DNA from 3 places in the Erwinia wuhanensis genome. Region 3 is predicted to be linked to each of the others. Evidence: predicted binding sites of a transcription regulator. Region 3 holds the regulator's gene; each other region holds the start of a gene.
What was found. The regulator Fur, encoded in region 3, represses iron uptake genes when iron is present. The targets are predictions, from matches to a motif close to ATAATAATGAGAACNACTATCAA.

Region 1: a site for Fur is predicted at 2,659-2,681, ahead of exbB (tol-pal system-associated acyl-CoA thioesterase). Genes of this name have one in related genera too.
Region 2: a site for Fur is predicted at 1,068-1,090, ahead of QZH36_RS13440 (isochorismate synthase). Genes of this name have one in related genera too.

What each region holds. Positions count from the first base shown of each region.
Region 1 covers NZ_JAUJUH010000003.1:242,010-246,261, reverse strand. Annotated here, with positions in the region: gene QZH36_RS08885 (MFS transporter) at 13-1,332, shown strand; gene exbD (TonB system transport protein ExbD) at 1,438-1,860, opposite strand; gene exbB (tol-pal system-associated acyl-CoA thioesterase) at 1,866-2,591, opposite strand; gene metC (cystathionine beta-lyase) at 2,835-4,037, shown strand; gene QZH36_RS08865 (DedA family protein) at 4,128-4,252, shown strand, end outside.
Region 2 covers NZ_JAUJUH010000005.1:116,394-120,645, reverse strand. Annotated here, with positions in the region: gene entS (enterobactin transporter EntS) at 1-897, shown strand, start outside; gene QZH36_RS13440 (isochorismate synthase) at 1,120-2,298, shown strand; gene QZH36_RS13435 ((2,3-dihydroxybenzoyl)adenylate synthase) at 2,308-3,921, shown strand; gene QZH36_RS13430 (isochorismatase) at 3,936-4,252, shown strand, end outside.
Region 3 covers NZ_JAUJUH010000002.1:402,060-406,311, forward strand. Annotated here, with positions in the region: gene ybfF (esterase) at 1-743, shown strand, start outside; gene ybfE (LexA regulated protein) at 889-1,170, shown strand; gene fldA (flavodoxin FldA) at 1,312-1,842, shown strand; gene fur (ferric iron uptake transcriptional regulator) at 2,191-2,634, shown strand; gene QZH36_RS06360 (beta-N-acetylhexosaminidase) at 2,693-4,252, opposite strand, start outside.

The sequences.
Region 1 (4,252 bases), on a different contig from region 3:
AAAGGACAGGCTATGACATCTTTTTCTTCTTCGGCGAAAAAGCCGCAGGGCAGCGCCCGCACCATCTTCAATGTGACCAGCGGCAACTTCCTGGAAATGTACGACTTTATGGTGTTTGGTTACTACGCCACGGCGATTGCCAAAACCTTTTTTCCGGGTGACGATCCTTTCGCCTCGCTAATGTTAACGCTGATGACGTTCGGCGCAGGTTTCCTGATGAGGCCACTGGGCGCGATTATCCTCGGCTCTTATATTGACCATCACGGACGGCGTAAAGGGCTGCTGCTGACGCTGGGCCTGATGGCGATCGGCACCTTAACCATTGCTATCGTGCCGGGCTACAACACGCTGGGCGCGGCGGCGCCAATCCTGATCCTGCTGGGCCGTCTGTTGCAGGGCTTCTCGGCGGGCGTGGAGCTGGGCGGCGTTTCGGTCTATCTTAGCGAGATCGCGCCGAAAAACCGCAAGGGCTTTTTTGTCAGCTGGCAGTCCGGCAGCCAGCAGGTCGCCGTGATTTTCGCCGCGCTGCTGGGCCTGGGGCTGAACCATCTGCTGGCGAAAGATCAGGTGACCGACTGGGGCTGGCGTATTCCCTTTTTCATCGGCTGCCTGATTGTGCCTTTCCTGTTCTGGGTCAGGAGAATGCTGGAAGAGACCGAAGCCTTCAGCCAGCGTAAGGTGCACCCTTCCATGCGTCAGATCGTGCGCGGCGTCGCCAGCAACTGGGCGCTGGTGCTGGCAGGGATGCTGATGGTGGTCACCACCACCGTGATGTTTTATATGATCACCGCGTTTACCCCGACCTTTGGGAAAACGGTGCTGATGATGAGCGATAAGCAGAGCTTTTTGGTGACGCTGTGCGTTGGCCTGTCAAACCTGATCTGGCTGCCGATTATGGGCGCCGTCTCCGATCGCTACGGCCGTCGTCCGCTGCTGATCCTGTTTACCGTACTGATGATCGCCACCGCCTGGCCGGTGCTGCACTGGCTGGTCGGCTCGCCAACCTTCTCTCATCTGCTGGAGGCCGAGCTGTGGCTGTCGTTTCTCTACGCCAGCTATAACGGTGCGATGGTGGTCTATCTGGCGGAAGTGATGCCCGCAGAGGTGCGCGCGACCGGCTTTTCGCTGGCCTACAGCCTGGCGACGGCGCTGTTCGGCGGCTTTACGCCAGCGATGTCCAGCTATCTGATCCACGCCACCGGCGACAAGGCGATGCCCGGCGTCTGGCTGACCTTCGCTGCCGTTTGCGGCCTGCTCGGCACGCTGCTGATCAAACGCCTGGTGCAGCAGTATCAAACCCGCCAGACCAGCGAGCCTGTGGCGCAAATGTAGCGCCGCAGGTGCGGCCGTGGCGCAAGGGCTGCGGCCGCCTGCCTCAAATTTTAAGCAAAAAAAATCCGCAACGATCGTTACGGATTTTTTATTTTCTGATGCCGATTATTTCGCGACGGTTTCCATGCCCATCAGCCCAATCTTCAGATAGCCCGCCTGACGCAGCTTGTCCATCACGCCCATCAGCGTTTCGTAATCCACCGATTTATCCGCCTGGAAGAAGATAGTGGCGTCTTTATTGCCCTGCGTCTGGCTTTCCAGCGCCGACAGCAGCGTTTCCTGCGTCACGGCCTCATTGCCGATAAACAGCTGTTTATCCGCTTTGATTGAGAGGTAGACCGGTTTTTCCGGGCGCGGCTGAGGCTTGCTGGTAGAGGCTGGCAGATTGACGCGAACGTCAACGGTAGCCAGCGGCGCAGCGACCATAAAGATAATCAGCAGCACCAGCATCACGTCGATAAACGGCGTAACGTTGATTTCATGCATTTCGCCGTTGCTATCGAGATCTTCATTTAATCGCATGGCCATGACGCTTACCCTACCCGCAGCTTCTGCGTTGGATGCTGCGGCGCGCTGGCGGCCAGATCCAGATCGCGGCTTTGCAGCAGCATAATCTGCGCGGCGACGTCGCCCAGCGAGGCTTTATAGCTGGCGATCGTACGGGCAAAGACGTTATAGATCACTACGGCCGGAATCGCAGCGAACAGGCCGACAGCCGTGGCCAGCAGCGCTTCTGCGATGCCGGGCGCAACTACCGCAAGGTTCGTGGTCTGCGTCTGGGCGATACCGATAAAGCTGTTCATGATGCCCCAAACGGTGCCGAACAGGCCGACAAACGGCGCGATAGCACCGATAGTAGCCAGAAAACCATTGCCGCGACCGGCGTGGCGGCTGAAGAAGGCGACGCGGCGCTCCAGACGGAACGAGGTGCGCTCTTTAATGCCGTCGTTGTCGGCGGACTGCTGCGACAGCTCCAGTTCGTTTTCGGCTTCTTTCAACAGCTGCGTGGTCAGGCTGTTAGCGTTAAACGTGGCGCTGATATCGCTCGCTTCCTGCAGGGAACGAACGCCCGCCAGCGCCTGCTGCTCGCGCTTCAGGCGGCGTTTCGCCGAGCTGAGCTCCGCGCTCTTGCTGAAGAAGATAGCCCAGGTAACGACCGAAGCCAGCAGCAGACCGATCATTACCACTTTTACCACGATGTCCGCATGGTGATACATGCCCCAGACGGAGAGGTCCGTCTGCATCAAATCATTCGTCACGCTGTCTCTCCAACGTCAGTTACCGATAGCGAAAATACAGGTCGGATCATACCAAATCGAACCCGAATTGATAGTAGTTATCATTACTATTTACCCTTAACGCAATACTTTTTACACTTTTCCCGCCATCTCCTTTTTATCGCCAGGGTTTTTCCTGAAACTTTGTCACGTAGCGGGATGACGAATTTCGCCCCGCCGCCAGCCGTGTTAACGTTAAGCGAGATCCTTAAACCGAGCAGACCGATGACCAGTAAACATATTGAAACGGCGTTAATCAGCGCCGGCCGCCGTAAACGCTATACCCAGGGTGCCGTTAACAGCGTTATTCAGCGCGCCTCCTCGCTGGTGTTCGACAGCGTGGCCGAGAAGAAACGCGCCACGGCCGGGCGAGCGGAAGGCGAACTGTTTTATGGTCGTCGCGGCACCCTGACCCATTTCTCGCTGCAGGAAGCCATGACCGAGCTGGAGGGCGGCGCGGGCTGCGTGCTTTATCCCTGCGGTGCGGCGGCGGTCGCCAATGCCATTCTCGCTTTTGTTTCCGCCGGGGATAACGTGCTGATGGCCGGTTCCGTCTATGAACCGACCCAGGATTTCTGTAGCAAAATCCTCAGTAAAATGAACGTGACCACCACCTGGTACAGCCATACCGCCGGCGCGGAAATCGGCGACCTGGTGAAGCCGGAAACGCGGGTCGTTTTTCTGGAATCGCCGGCTTCCATTACGATGGAAGTGCAGGACATTCCAGCCATCGTGGCGGCCGTGCGGGCCAAAGCGCCGGAAGCGGTCATTATGATCGATAACACCTGGGCGGCGGGCATTCTGTTCCGCGCGCTGGATTTTGGTATCGATATTTCCATTCAGGCCGGGACTAAATATCTGATTGGTCATTCCGACGCGATGATCGGCACCGCCGTCGCCAACGAACGCTGCTGGGCGCAGCTGCGTGAAAACTCTTATCTGATGGGGCAAATGGTGGACGCGGACACCGCCTATATGGCCAGCCGCGGCCTGCGCACGCTGGCAGTACGTCTGCGCCAGCACGAAGAAAGCGGGCTGCGGGTCGCGCGCTGGCTGGCCGAGCGCCCGGAAGTGGCCGTGGTTAACCATCCGGCGCTGCCGCAGTGCAAGGGCCACGAGTTCTGGCGGCGGGATTTTACCGGCAGCAGCGGCCTGTTCTCCTTTGTACTGAAGGCGCGGCTGAGCGATCGGCAGCTGGCCGATTTCCTTGACCACTTTGAACATTTCAGCATGGCCTACTCCTGGGGCGGTTTTGAATCGCTTATTCTGGCGAACCAGCCCGACGAGCTGGCCGCCATCCGTCCGGCAGGCGGCGTTGACTTCAGCGGCACGCTGATCCGGCTGCATATAGGGCTGGAAAATGTTGACGATTTGCTGGCGGATTTGGCCGCCGGTTTCGCGCGCGTCGCGGGATCGTCAAAAAATTAAACAAAAAGGCAACAGCTCTGGCCTGTACCACGTTGTGACAGGCCATTTACGAGTACACTAGTGCTATTGATGCGGTAAACAGGATAAAAAATGGCGGTACTCCATGAGATTGTGCAGGCGCTTTGGCATCAGGATTTTGCTGCCCTCGCCAATCCCGATGTAATCTGGATCGTTTACGGAATTATGTTTCTCACGCTGCTGCTGGAAAATGGTTT
Region 2 (4,252 bases), on a different contig from region 3:
GGCTTTTTCGGCGCCATCGGCGTGACGGCGCTGCTTGCCGCCACGCCCGCGCTGGTGGGCCGTGAAAACCTGATGCAGGCCGGGGCGATCACCATGCTCACGGTCAGACTGGGCGCGGTGATCTCGCCGATGGTGGGCGGCGTGCTGCTCGCAGCGGGCGGCGTATTCTGGAACTTCGCGCTGGCGGCGGCGGGCACCTTTATTACGCTGATCCCGCTGCTGCGTCTGCCGTCGTTGCCGCCGCCGCCGCAGTCGCACGCCAGGCCGCTACGGTCGCTGGCGGAAGGCTTTACCTTTCTGCTCGGCCATCGTCTGATCGGCGGCGTGGCGCTGGTGGGCGCGCTGCTGACCATGGCGACGGCGGTACGCGTGCTTTATCCGGCGCTGGCCATTCGCTGGGAGCTGAGCGCGCAGCAGATCGGCTTTCTCTATGCTGCCGTACCGCTCGGCGCGGCCGCAGGGGCGCTGACCAGCGGCAATCTGGCACAGCATCCGCGTCCGGGCAAGGTGATGCTTTTCACCGCCGTCGCCGCTTTCGTCGCGGTAGGGCTGTGCGGCCTGATGCCTTACTGGGAGGCGGGCGCGCTCTGTCTGATGCTGTTCGGCTACCTGAGCGCCCTGAGCGCGCTGCTGCAATACACGCTGATCCAGACGCTGACGCCGGACGCGATGCTGGGCCGTATCAACGGCCTGTGGACGGCACAAAACGTGATGGGTGACTCGCTGGGCGCGCTGCTGCTGGGCGCGATGACCACGGTGATGCTGCCCGCCACCGCCGCCAGCAGCAGCGGCCTGGGGCTGGCCATCGTCAGCCTGGTGCTGGCCGCCGCCTTCGGTTCGCTCCGACGCTATCGCCAGCCCGCGCCCGCTTCGCCGGGAGAAAGCGTAACTGAATAACATCGGGTTTTAGTCCTTCCTTACCTGCCCTGGCGGCAGGTAATGCTGCCAAATGATGCTAATAACGGCGCAAACGTTGCGCCCGGTCGCGGCGTGGTGTTTTGCACTGTTTTAAACTGCGAAACGTTGCTTGACATCACAAAGAATTTACTTAAAGTTACGCGGTAATAATGCAAATGATAATCATTATTATACTTTTTATCGTTGTGGCTGGAGGCCGTTATGGAGACGCTTTGCGCTGATGCAGTTAAACCATCAGTTTCTCTCTCATCTGAGAGCTTTTTCTTCGCATCGTCGTGGAAAAGCTTTATCACCACTGGTCGCTTTGCCGAAATTACCTGTCCCGCCGCCGACGGCGACAACCTGCAGGGCGCTTTCCAGCAGCAGGTACGCAGCGCCTTTGCCGCAGCCAGGGCCAAAGGGATTATGCGCCCGGTGATGGTTGGCGCCATCCCCTTTGATACGCGCCAGCCTTCCGCGCTATTTATTCCTGAGCGTCATGAGGCATTCTCCCGCCAGCAGCAGCCAGAGTCGGCGCAGCAGGCGAGATCTGCCGTAGAGCCAGTAATTACCGCGCGCCAGAACATTCCTGAACAGGCTGAATTTATGGAGATGGTGGCGAAAGCAGCGGAAGCGACCGCCCAGCCTGGCCTGGATAAAGTGGTGCTCTCGCGTCTGATCGATATCACTACCGCCGAGCCGGTGCAGGCTACGGCGTTAATGGATCGCCTGATTGCGCTCAACCCTGGCAGCTATCACTTCCATGTTCCGCTGGCCGACGGCAGCACGCTGCTGGGCGCCAGCCCGGAGCTGCTGCTGCGTAAGTCGGGCGAAACCTACACTTCGCTGCCGCTGGCGGGCTCGGCCAGACGCGATCGCAGCGACAAAGCGCGCGATCTTGCGGTAGGCGAAAAGCTGATGTACTCGCAAAAAGATCGCTACGAGCACCGCCTGGTGACCAACGCCATGTACGACGTGCTGAAACCGCGCAGCCGCTCTCTGGCGGTGCCGGACAAGCCGGAGCTGATCACTACTTCGACGCTGTGGCACCTTGCTACCGCGATTGAAGGCAAAGCCGCAGCGGCTGAGGAAACGGCGCTGTCGCTCGCCTGCCTGCTGCATCCTACGCCCGCGCTGAGCGGTTATCCGCACGTTGCCGCTTGCGAGTGGATTGAAAAGCTGGAGCCGTTTAACCGCGAGCTGTTCGGCGGCATCGTCGGCTGGTGCGACGACGAAGGCAACGGCGAATGGGTGGTGACCATTCGCTGCGGCACGCTGGCCGGAAAAAACATTCGCCTGTTCGCCGGCGCGGGCATCGTTCCGGCCTCTTCGCCGGAATCGGAATGGCGCGAAACCGGCGTCAAGCTCAGCACCATGCTGCACGTATTTGGACTGCAATAAGGCTATTTTATGACGATTTCCTATTCCCGCTGGCCCGACGATTTTGCGGCCCGCTACCGTGAAAAAGGCTACTGGCTGGATCTGCCGCTAACGGATATTTTGACTCGCCATGCCGACAGCACGGAAACGGCGCTGATCGACGGCGACCGCGCATACAGCTACCGGCAGCTGGAGAGCGCCAGCACCCGTCTGGCGGCGGCCTTACAGCGTCGCGGCCTGAAGTGCGGCGATACCGCGCTGGTGCAGCTGGGCAACGTGGCCGAATTCTATATCGTGCTGTTTGCACTGCTGAAGCTCGGCGTGGCGCCGGTCAACGCGCTGTTCAGCCATCAGCGCCAGGAGCTGGACGCCTACGCCAGCCAGATTGAGCCTGCTTTGCTGATCGCCGATCGTCAGCACGCGCTGTTCGCCACCGACGACTATCTGCAACCGCTGCGCCAGCGCTATCCGTCGCTGCGTGAGGTGGTGCTGCGCAACGCTCGTGAGGACGATACCTCGCTTGCGGCCTTAATTGACGAGGCGCAAGGCGAGTTTGTCGCTGCGCCTTCCGCCGCTGACGAAGTCGCGTTTTTCCAGCTTTCCGGCGGCAGTACCGGCACGCCCAAGCTGATCCCGCGTACCCATAACGACTACTACTACAGCATCCGCCGCAGCGTGGAAGTCTGTTGCTTTAACGAAAAAACCCGCTATCTCTGCGCTTTGCCCGCCGCGCACAACTATCCGCTCAGTTCGCCGGGCGCCTTCGGCGTGTTTTATGGCGGCGGCCTGGTGGTGCTGGCAGGCGATCCGAGCGCCAACCTTTGTTTCCCGCTGATTGAAAAACACCAGATTACGGCGACGGCGCTGGTGCCGCCAGCGGTCAGCCTCTGGCTACAGGCGATTCAGGAGTGGGGCAGCAATCGGGCGCTTGGCTCGCTCCAGCTGTTGCAGGTTGGCGGCGCGCGCTTAAGCGAAGCGCTGGCGGCACGCATTCCGGCAGAAATTGGCTGCCGGCTGCAACAGGTCTTCGGCATGGCGGAAGGGCTGGTCAACTATACGCAGCTGACCGACGACGAGTGGCACATCTTCTCGACGCAGGGCACGCCGATGAGCCCGGACGATGAGGTCTGGGTCGCGGACGAGCAGGGCAATCCGCTGCCGCAGGGCGAAACCGGACGGCTGATGACGCGCGGCCCGTACACCTTCCGCGGCTATTACCGCAGCCCGGAGCACAACGCGCAGGCCTTTGACGCCAACGGCTTCTATTGTTCCGGCGACCTGGTCTCCATTACGCCGGACGGCTATATCTGCGTGCAGGGCCGCGAAAAAGATCAGATCAATCGCGGCGGCGAGAAAATTGCCGCTGAAGAGATCGAAAACCTGCTGTTACGCCACGAGGCCATTCTGCACGTTGCGCTGGTCTCAATGGAGGACAGCCTGCTGGGCGAAAAAAGCTGCGCCTTTATCGTGGGCAAACGTCCCGTGCGCGCCGTGGAGATCCGCCGCTATCTGCGCGAGCTTGGCGTGGCGGACTACAAGCTGCCCGATCGTATTGAAACCGTTGACGAACTGCCGCTGACGCCCGTCGGTAAAGTGGATAAAAAACGCCTGCGTCAACAGCTGGCCGCCAGCCAGACCAACTGAATTCCGGAGAAAAAATGACTATCCCTGCACTGAAAGCCTATGCGCTGCCTGCCGCCGCCGACCTGCCAGAAAACAAGGTCAAATGGACGTTTGAACCCGCCAGGGGCGCGCTGCTGATCCACGATATGCAGAACTATTTTATTAATTTCTGGGGCGAAGACTGCCCGATGATCAAACAGGTCATCAGCAATATCGCCGCGCTGCGTGAATACTGCCGCCAGAACGGCATTCCGGTTTACTACACGGCGCAGCCTAATCATCAAAGCGATAAAGACCGCGCGCTGCTGAACGATATGTGGGGGCCGGGGCTGAATAAACATCCGGAGCAGCA
Region 3 (4,252 bases):
AATCTGAACAAACGACCGTTTCTGACGCGCCCGTGGTGCTTATTCACGGCCTTTTCGGCAACCTGGATAACCTTGGGGTGCTGGCGCGCGACCTGAAAGCGGATCGCCGCATTATTCAGGTGGACGTCCGAAATCATGGCCTTTCGCCGAGGTCGGATGAAATAAGCTATGCCGCAATGGCGCGCGACGTGCTGGAAACGCTGGATGAGCTTGATGCCGACCGGTTTGATATTATAGGCCATTCCATGGGCGGGAAAATCGCCATGACGCTGGCTTCCCTTGCCCCGGAACGCGTCGGGCAGCTGGTGGTTATCGATATTGCGCCGGTGGCCTACCGGGAACGCCATCACGACGCGATTTTCGCCGCGCTGGCCGCCGTCAGCGAAGCGGGCATTACCCGCCGGAGCGAAGCCGCCGCGCTGATGCGTCAGACCATAGAGGAAGAAGGCGTCATTCAGTTTCTGCTTAAATCGTTTCAGGACGGCGAATGGCGTTTCAACGTGCCGGCGCTCTGGCAGCACTACGATCGGATTATCGGCTGGGAAACGCTGCCCGCCTGGCCACATCCCACGCTGTTTATTCGGGGCGAACATTCGCCTTATCTACAGGAAGCGTATCGTGACGCGCTGCTGGCCCAGTTCCCTGCCGCCCGCGCCCACGTGATTACCGGCGCGGGTCACTGGGCGCATGCCGAGAAACCTGATGCCGTTTTGCGCGCCATCCGCCGTTTTTTTGCCCTGTGAAAACAAATGTTTCAGTAAAAGGCTAAATAATTGTCGTCGCGACTTTCGCTGGGGTATGATGGCGCGCTAAAATTTGTCGACGGCACCGGCCGCAAACGCTAACGGCTCAATCCATCAGAACTCCAGCCTTCAGTATCACGATTCTATGGCAAAAGAAAACACGGACCGCACCACGATCGATCTGTTCGCAGACGAGCGTCGACCGGGACGACCCAAAACCAATCCACTGGCACGTGATGAGCAGTTGCGCATTAACAAACGCAACCAGCTTAAGCGTGATAAAGTGCGCGGGCTGAAGCGCGTAGAACTGAAAATGAACAGTGACGCAGTTGACGCCCTGAACCAGCTCGCCGAGCAGCGTAATATGAGCCGCAGCGAACTGATAGAAGAGATGGTCATGGCGCAGTTAGCCAGGCCTGAGCGCTGAAGCACGCGCTACGGTAAAGCACAAAGCGACAAATGCAGGCGGATTAGCCGTTTATCCCCCTGTTGCTGTCTGCTATTATTGCCCTTAACATTTTCAGGCTAGCCGCCGCATATCATTAAGTTTCAAGAGGTTATTAAACTCATGGCAATCGTAGGCATTTTCTTTGGCAGCGATACGGGCAATACGGAAAACATTGCAAAAATGATCCAGAAGCAGCTCGGTAAAGAGGTGGCTGAAGTTCATGATATCGCTAAAAGCAGCAAAGAAGACCTTGAAGCCTTTGATATTTTGCTGCTGGGCATCCCGACCTGGTACTACGGTGAAGCGCAGTGCGACTGGGATGATTTCTTCCCTACGCTGGAAGAGATCGACTTCAACGGCAAGCTGGTCGCGCTGTTTGGCTGCGGCGATCAGGAAGATTACGCGGAATATTTCTGCGACGCGATGGGCACCATTCGCGACATTATCGAGCCTAACGGCGCGGTGATCGTCGGCCACTGGCCGACAGAAGGCTATGATTTCGAGGCCTCTAAAGGCCTGGCGGACGATACCCATTTCCTTGGCCTGGCCATTGATGAAGATCGCCAGCCGGAGCTGACCAACGAACGCGTTGAAAAGTGGGTCAAACAGATTTCTGACGAGCTTCAGCTCCAGGATATTCTCGAAGCGTGATAGCATTGGCCCGCTGTACGAATCCACAGCGGGCCAATGGTTTTTCCTATAGAAGTGATAGATACATATTTGTAACTTTTACCGTCAAAACGGTAGAATAGCACTGCTCCGCCTCCGCTTCTGCGGCGCCGAAAACCAGGCAGAGCGAACTGACAACCCAGCGTAAATGGGTGCTTGCTTTTCCGGACGTAACGACTTCTTATCCTTACATCCCCTGATGGTTTTGCATCTCCGCTGTGGTTTCTTCAAGGCATCGGTTCTATAATGAGACGCTCAGCTTTTGCGTCGACCGATGCTCACGGCTTCTCAGCCACTTAGTGACCAGCAAAGTAACAGGACAATATCCGCATGACTGACAATAACACCGCATTAAAGAAGGCCGGCCTGAAAGTCACGCTTCCTCGACTGAAAATTCTGGAAGTGCTTCAGGAACCAGAGTGCCATCACGTCAGTGCGGAAGATTTGTATAAACGCCTGATCGACATGGGCGAAGAGATTGGCCTGGCGACGGTTTACCGCGTTCTGAACCAGTTTGACGATGCGGGGATCGTGACCCGTCATAACTTCGAAGGCGGCAAGTCCGTGTTTGAACTGACCCAGCAGCAGCATCACGATCACCTGATCTGCCTGGACTGCGGCAAAGTAATCGAATTCAGCGACGAGTCTATTGAATCCCGCCAGCGTGATATTGCGACGAAGCACGGTATCAAACTCAGCAACCACAGCCTCTATCTTTACGGCCACTGCGCCACCGGCGACTGCCGTGAAGACGACACGCTGCACGATAAGTAATCGATTTCAATAAAAAACCGGCGATCGCTCGCCGGTTTTTTTTTTGCCTGCGCCCCGCCTATTTCAGGCTTTCCACGCGGCTGAAGCGCTTGCCGTCGCTACTGACGGCGCGGATCAACACCTCGCCGGAAACCGACGGACGGGCGCTGTCATGATAGCGCTGCCAGCTGTTGCCACCGTCCAGCGAGTAGTCAATAGCCACGCCCGGCAGGGCGATATTGGCTGCCAGCTTGCCCGCGACAAGACGTGCGCCCGGCTGCGGCAGACGATAGTGGATCCCGGCTTTATCCATTTTCGGCAGCTCGCGCTGGCCCAGCAGGTTTGCATAACGCTGCCAGTCCTTATTCAACGCCGCCCGATCGACATGCCGCGTTTGGCCGCCTTTATACTCACGTCCGGCCTGGTAAGTCTGCTCCCAGGCAGCACGATGCCAGCCGCGCTCCGCCACGGCCAGCGCGCGTGGGAAAATCATCCATTCCATCTGCTCGTCGGTACGTACGGTTTCGCTCCAGAGCTGGGCTGAAATCCCATACACGCCCGGCCAGGGCTTATCGGATTTAGCATCAAAGAAGTTACCGTCGCGATCCACCGATGTCTCTGCATTCTGCGGCATATTGTCCGGCGCGAAGCTGAACATTTTGCGCTCGTCGTTGAAGCGGGTGCCCCAGTAATAGCCTCTTTCCAGCGGATTGACCTCATAAGGGAAATCCATATAGAGATAGTCCGGGTTGGAGACGGTGACTTCGTAGCCTTTGTTAGCCCAGTCGTTAACGGTGTCAAAGCCGCCCCAGAAAAGCGTGTCCCAGAAATTAACGCCGATGCGCCTGGTCGCAAAGTCTTTAGCGCTCTTCGCATCCTTCAGGCCATCCTGCCACGCCTGCATCTTTTCAATACCGTGCGCGTTTACCCGCTCGCTGACCTTTTTGCCAAAGTAGCTGGGCAGATGATCCATATCCGCGACCTTGCCCGATTTCACCAACGCCTGACAAACCTGCGATTTCGCCCAGGGTTTATCTTCCTTGCTCAAATCGACCCTGCCCTTGCCTGCTTCGGGACTGGCCGCATCGGTATAGCCAACGCCCAGGCGGATGTTTTTCGCCTCGTCGCCGCCAAAGTGCCAGGTGGTTAACGGCGCGCCTGCCGCCTGATGCATCGCCTGAATTTCACTAATCACCTTATCAACAAAACGCATGGAGGAATCCAGGCAGGGATTCAGATAGCTGGTGCGATCGTAAAACTGTACGGAGGTGGTGTTCGAAGTATCGGTTGGATCGACCAGGCGATACTCGTTTGCCTCTTTGGTCTTACCCTCTTTCATCAGCCGGTTGTAGCGGGCTTCCATAGAAATCACCGCCGCCCTGGCATGAGCAGGCATATCGATTTCCGGGATGACTTCGATGCCGCGCGCTTTGGCATAGCGCAGGATAGCAATGTAGTCGTCGCGGGTCAGATAGCCATTGCCCTGCGCGTCGGCGAAAGGCCCGGATCCCAGCTGCGGCAGCAGACAGCGCTGCTCCGTCAGATCGTGGCAGCGTCTGGCACCAATATCAGTCAGCTCCGGCAGGCCGGGGATCTCAATACGCCAGCCTTCATCATCGCTCAGATGAAAATGGAATTT